Pontimicrobium sp. SW4: one gene and its partner. The protein of the gene in region 1 interacts with the protein of each later gene in a pairwise test. Links are inferred from orthologs where the notes say so. Each region holds a gene or a part of one and is shown on either strand. Other genes may lie near its edges.

Region 1 (3,368 bases):
TCGAAGAATATGCACAAGACTTGGTAGAAGACACTAAAACAGATTTTGAAAACGTTGTAGGACAAGATAGTTTAACACGTTTCGATAGTCCAAAACGCTCAAAAAAACGTAGAAATAATAGAAACAGAAACAAAAGAAGACCAAAAAATAATGCGAAATAGATTTTGTGCCTTTTTGGTAATCCTTTGTATTGGGATTACTGCTTGTGATTCTAATCGTGTTTTTGACGAATATAAATCGGTTCCAAACCAATGGCATAAAGATTCTATAGTTGAGTTTTACCTAACACCGCCAGATTCGTTAAAACCATACGATTTATTTGTAAATCTTAGAAATACGAGTGATTATAAATACAGCAATTTATTTTTAATTGTTGAGATGAATTTTCCAAACGGAAAAAGAGTAACAGATACTTTAGAGTACGAGATGACAAAACCAAATGGAGAATTTTTAGGCTCTGGATTTTCTGATGTAAAAGAAAACAAACTTTGGTACAAGGAAGGTGTAGTGTTTGAAGAATCTGGAGATTATCTAGTTAAAATTCAACATGCAATGCGTGAAAACGGACAAATTAAAGGCGTTGAAAACCTTGAAGGCATAACAGATATTGGATTTAGAATAGAAACACCCCAAAACAATAATTAATACATGGCTACAAAAAAGAAAACAGAAAGTGTAAACAACTTTTCAAAATATATTCGTTGGTTCTGGATACTATTTGGAGCTGGAATACTTTGTTTTTTCCTTGTTTTTCAATTAGCAGCTTGGGGCTTTTTTGGTGAAATGCCAGATCACACGCAATTGGAAAACCCAAATACTAATTTAGCTGGAGAAATCATTTCACATGATGGTGAAACACTTGGAAAGTTCTATTTAAGTGATAACAGAACACCAGTTGGTTATGATGAGTTACCACAACACTTAGTGGATGCTTTAATAGCCACTGAGGATGCTAGATATCATAAACATGCAGGCATAGATGCTCGTGGTACTGTTAGAGCATTTGCATATTTAGGAAGAAAGGGAGGCGCTAGTACAATTTCTCAACAATTAGCAAGACAACTCTTTGTTGGAGAACATTCGCAAAGTACATTAGGAAGAATTACACAAAAATTTAAAGAATGGGTTATCGCAATTCGTTTGGAGCGTCAATACACTAAAGAAGAAATTATCGCACAATATTTCAATATTTATGATTTTTTAAATAATGCTGATGGCATACGTTCGGCTGCCAATATTTATTTTGATAAAAAACCACAAGACCTTGATTTAAAAGAATCAGCCATGTTAGTTGGGATGTTTAAAAATGCTTCTTTTTTTAACCCTAGAAGGTTTCCTGAACGAGTAAAAACCAGACGTAATGTTGTATTAGCTCAAATGGCAAAGTATGATTTTATTACTCAAGAAGTTAAGGATTCTTTGCAACAAACAGAATTAGATTTAAAATACACACCACAATCACACACCGATGGTACAGCAACCTACTTTAGAGCGTATTTGCAAGAAGAATTAAAAAAATGGATAAACGATCCAAATAACACAAAACCAGATGGCACTAACTATAGTATCTATAAAGATGGGTTAAAGTTCTACACAACCATAGACTCTAGAATGCAAAAATATGCTGAAGAAGCTGTAGCACAACACATGCCAAGGTTACAAGCAGAATTTTTTCATCAAAATACGCCACAACGAAATAGAACGGCACCATTTTTAGACCTTACACGCGGAGCGATAGATACGTTAATGCGTACTTCTATTAAACGATCTGAGCGTTGGAGACATATGAAATATGACTTAAAAAAACCTGAGGAGGAGATTTATAAGTCATTTGATGAACCTATCGAAATGAGCATTTTTTCTTGGAAAGAAGGTAAATATGCTGAGATAGATACTGTAATGACGCCAATGGATTCTATGCGTTATTACAAACATTTTTTACGTCCAGGAATGATGTCAATGGAGCCACAAACAGGACATGTTCGAGCCTGGGTTGGAGGTATGAATTATCGTCATTTTAAATATGATATGGTAAAACAAGGTAAACGACAAATAGGGTCAACCTTTAAACCTTTTGTCTATGCTGCAGCTATAGACCAATTGCGTTTGTCTCCTTGCGATACCCTACCTAGATCTCAAATTACTATTGAAGCCAATAAATATGGTAACCCAGAACCATGGACACCAAGAAACGACAATGGTGATTATTCGGGATATTTAAACCTTAGGCAATCCTTAGCGAATTCGGTAAATACAGTTACCGCTAGATTAATGAACGATATTGGACCGCAACCAGTTGTAGATTTAGCAAAAAGTTTAGGTATAGAGCAAGAGATTTTACCAGTGCCTTCCATTGCGCTTGGAACACCAGATTTAAGTGTGTATGAAATGGTAGCCGCATATTCTGCGTTTGCAAACAAAGGGGTTTATACAAAGCCTGTAGTGTTGACAAGAATAGAGGATAAAAATGGAACGGTATTATTTCAATTTACGCCAGAAACTAGAGATGTCTTAAGTGAAGAAGTGGCGTATGTAACAGTAAATCTATTAGAAGGCGTTACTCAGGGAGGATCAGGAACAAGGCTACGACATACCTACGGATCAGACCCATCATATAAAGAAATTATTACAGGCTATCCTTATGAGTTTGATAACCCAATTGCTGGTAAAACTGGAACCACACAAAATCAAAGTGATGGATGGTTTATGGGAATGGTGCCAAATTTAGTTACAGGTGTTTGGGTTGGGGCTGAAGATCGCGCTGCACATTTTTCTAGTATTACTTATGGGCAAGGAGCAGCTATGGCATTACCCATTTGGGCTTTGTATATGAAAAGTTGTTATGCAGATGAAACATTAAATGTCTCTAAAGAACCTTTTGAAAAACCAGATGAGTTATCTATTATTCTTGATTGTGATGAATATAAAGAGAATTCAAAGCTTTCTAAGAAAGGCAAGCTCGATGATCCTGAAATAGATTTTTTATAAAACATTATATGAAGTAAATAAAAAAGCCATTCTTTTTAGAATGGCTTTTTTATTTTGTAAATTTCTGTCATAATTAGATTTGTAAAAATGATTAATAAAAAGGTAGATAATGTAGCTCAAGCACTAGAAGGTGTAAAAGACAATATGACTTTGATGCTTGGAGGTTTTGGCTTATCAGGAATCCCTGAAAATGCCATTGCTCAATTAGTGAAATTAGGAGTTAAAGGAGTTACCTGTATTTCAAATAATGCAGGTGTAGATGATTTTGGATTAGGATTATTGCTCCAAAAACATCAAATAAAAAAAATGATTTCTTCTTACGTTGGTGAAAATGATGAGTTTGAACGTCAAATGTTAAGCGGTGAACTAGACGTAGAATT
Region 2 (3,342 bases), 480 kb from region 1 along the record:
ACTGGAGGACTTTCAACTATTTTTCCAAAAGGAATTCCAATAGGTACTGTTGCTTCTTTTAAAACTGATGAAACCGAAAATTATTTTGAAATCGACGTCACCTTATTTAATGACATGACCAATATTGGACATGTGTATATTATTGAAAATTTAGATGCTGCCGAAATATCGAATTTAAACAACCTAGATGAATAATACCATAACCAAAAATATTGCGCGCTTTATAGCTTTAGTTTTGGTACAAGTATTAGTACTTAACCATATTAATTTTTTAGAATATATAAATCCGTATTTATATATTCTATTCATCATCTTATTCCCTATTAAAAATAACAGAATGCTGTTTATTTTTTTAGCATTTTTAATTGGTTTAACTGTTGATTTATTTACAGACTCAGGAGGTATTCATGCAGCAGCTAGTGTTACAATAGCCTATATACGTCCAGTAGTTTTAAAGTTTTCTTTTGGTGCTGTTTATGAACATCAAACCATAAAGTTTAGCAATACAGATCTTGTACAACGATTAACGTATTTTTTAATCATTATTCTTATACATCATCTATTTTTATTCGGTTTAGAAATTTTTAATGCTTCAAAAATAATTTTAATCTTAAAAAAAACGTTATTCTCTAGTATCTTTACTTTAATACTTTGCTTATTAATAACCATTTTATTCAGTAGAAAAACTAAATGAGAAAGCTATTACTCTTTTCTATAATTGTTTTAGTGGGAATCACTTTTATTGCGCGACTCTTTTATCTTCAAGTGTATACAGGTAAAGCGTACAACATTTATGAAGATAATGCTATTAGAAAAGTGTTTTACTACCCAAAAAGAGGATATGTTTATGACCGAAAAGGGGAACTCTTGGTTGCCAACCAACCTTCGTATGACGTTATGGTTATTCCTAGAGAAGTTGAATCTTTAGATACTTTAGAATTTTGTTCCTTACTAAAAATAAGTAAAGAAGATTTTATTAAAAAATATGACAGAGCACTAAATTACTCCCCAAGACTACCATCTCCTTTTGTACCTCAATTATCTAAAAAAGATTATGCAGTTCTCCAAGAAAAAATGTGGAAATACAAAGGATTCTACATTCAAAAACGTTCATTAAGAGATTATCAAACTACTATTGGAGCAAATGTATTAGGATTTATTGCTGAAGCACATCAAGGCGAAATTGATGCAGATGGCTTTTACCAAATGGGTGACCTAATTGGAAAACAAGGCATAGAAAAATCTTATGAAAATGAATTAAGAGGAGTAAAAGGTGTTAAGTTCATTCAAAAAAACAGATTTAATAGAGATATAGGTCCTTTTGATAATGGAAAACAAGATACAATACCAACACCTGGAAAAGATATAACAGTATCAATTGATGCTCAACTACAAGCTTATGGCGAACTACTCATGCAAAACAAAGTTGGTGGAATTGTTGCTATTGAACCAAGTAGCGGAGAGATTTTAAGCTTAGTATCTGCGCCTTCATACAATCCAAACTTATTGGTTGGCAGAGAGCGTTCTAAAAATTATACGAAGCTTCATAACGACTCCATTCATTTGCCTTTAATTGACAAAGGCTTGCTACGAATGCACGAACCAGGTTCTCCATTTAAAGCATTAGTTGCTCTAGCTGCTTTGCAAGAAGGTGTTGTTGACGAAAATTTTAAAGTTAGATGTACAGGTGCCTATAATTATGGTGGCAGACGACCAATGGGTTGTCATTGTGGAACAGGCACTAGAAATCTATTTAATGGTATTTCGGAGTCTTGTAATTCATATTTTGCAACATTATATAGAAAAACTATCGATAAATATGATGATGCATCTCATGCTATGGATGTTTGGAGTAGTCACATTAAAAGCTTTGGGTTAGGAAATTTTTTAGGATATGATCTTACTATTGGAAAGCCAGGAAATATTCCAGATGGTGCTTATTATGATAAAAAATATCCTGATTTTCGTTGGCGAGCAACTACTAATATTTCTAATTCCATTGGACAAGGAGAGGTGCTTGTAACACCAATACAATTGGCCAACATGATGGCAGCTATTGCCAATAGAGGTTACTATTATACGCCACATATTATAAAATCTATTGAAGGACAAACTATTGATACTGCTTATACTACAAAACGTCAAACATCAATTGATAAACGACATTTCGAACCAGTAATTCAAGGGTTGTTTGATGTTTATAATAAATCTGGAGGAACCGCTAATTTTTTACAAGTTCCTGGTATTGAAATTTGTGGTAAAACTGGTACAGCCGAAAATTTTACTATTATAGATAGCGTTAAAACACAATTGACAGACCATTCTATATTTGTAGCGTTTGCACCAAAAGAAAACCCAAAAATTGCCATTGCGGTTTTAGTTGAAAACGGATACTTTGGCGCTCGTTTTGCTGGAAGAATTGCTAGTTTAATGATTGAAAAATATATTAAAGGTGATATTACACGAACTGATCTCGAGAAATGGGTTATGGATTATACTTTAGAACATGAATATGAAAAACCTACCTCTGGAAAACCATTTAGGATAAATGCCAATTCTGGGTTAATGACCGTTGAGCAATATAACCGTTTAAAGAAAATCGAAAACGAGCAAATCCAAACAGACATAGAATGAGTTTAAACAGAACTCGAAATTTAAAATTCGATTGGATAACCATAGTGATTTTCTTATTATTGGTTGGTTTTGGCTGGCTTAATATTGTCTCAGCGTCTTCTTCGGGAGAGATAACTTCTTACTTAGACATAAATCAACGTTATGGAAAACAGTTGATTTTTATTTTATTCACATTTGTATTAATCATTCTAGTTTTAAGTATTGAAGCTAAATTTTATGAACGCTTCTCAAGTATTATATATCTCGTGTCTATGCTGTCCTTAATAGGTCTATTTCTTTTTGGGAAAACAGTAAATGGCGCTATATCTTGGTATGGTATTGGTGGATTTACCTTGCAACCAAGTGAGTTTGCTAAATTCGCTACTTCGTTAGCCGTCGCTAAATATATAAGTGATCTTCAAACCAATATTAAAAGCATAAAAGATCAGCTAAAAACTGCATTGATTATTTTTGTACCAGCGTTTTTAATTCTACTTCAAAATGATGCAGGAAGCACTATTGTTTATACAGCTTTCTTTTTTGTGTTTTATAGGGAAGGTATTCCTCAAATATATTTATTATTAGTATTAAGTATAGTTGTTCTTTCGGTTTTATCGCTTAAATTTTCAGTTCTACCAACTGCCATAATTGTAAGCGCTTTAATTTTTGTTCATCACTTTATTTTGAAAAATAAAAAGGGAACTATTCTAAACCCAATATTTATCTCAC

The links.
Region 2: the proteins of ABGB03_RS13835 (region 1) and mrdA interact in binary tests that used the Escherichia coli proteins (3 or more experiments, as listed by UniProt). The link is inferred for Pontimicrobium sp. SW4 from one-to-one orthologs.

Annotation. Positions count from the first base shown.
Region 1 is NZ_CP157199.1:3,019,898-3,023,265, reverse strand. Bases 293-3,318 are described here. They hold ABGB03_RS13835 (transglycosylase domain-containing protein), read left to right. Parts: upstream 293-648; coding sequence 649-2,988; downstream 2,989-3,318. Other genes in these bases: ABGB03_RS13830 (CoA transferase subunit A), read left to right, coding at 3,076-3,318; ABGB03_RS13840 (gliding motility lipoprotein GldH), read left to right, coding at 293-645. Outside these bases: regulatory iron-sulfur-containing complex subunit RicT, read left to right, coding at 1-161; more of ABGB03_RS13840, read left to right, coding at 151-292; more of ABGB03_RS13830, read left to right, coding at 3,319-3,368. UniProt on the Escherichia coli protein: Cell wall formation. Synthesis of cross-linked peptidoglycan from the lipid intermediates.
Region 2 is NZ_CP157199.1:2,544,365-2,547,706, forward strand. What follows is about bases 163-3,162. They hold mrdA (penicillin-binding protein 2), read left to right. Parts: upstream 163-690; coding sequence 691-2,634; downstream 2,635-3,162. Other genes in these bases: mreC (rod shape-determining protein MreC), read left to right, coding at 163-195; ABGB03_RS11835 (rod shape-determining protein MreD), read left to right, coding at 188-694; rodA (rod shape-determining protein RodA), read left to right, coding at 2,631-3,162. In the rest of the region: more of mreC, read left to right, coding at 1-162; more of rodA, read left to right, coding at 3,163-3,342. UniProt on the Escherichia coli protein: Catalyzes cross-linking of the peptidoglycan cell wall. Responsible for the determination of the rod shape of the cell. Is probably required for lateral peptidoglycan synthesis and maintenance of the correct diameter during lateral and centripetal growth.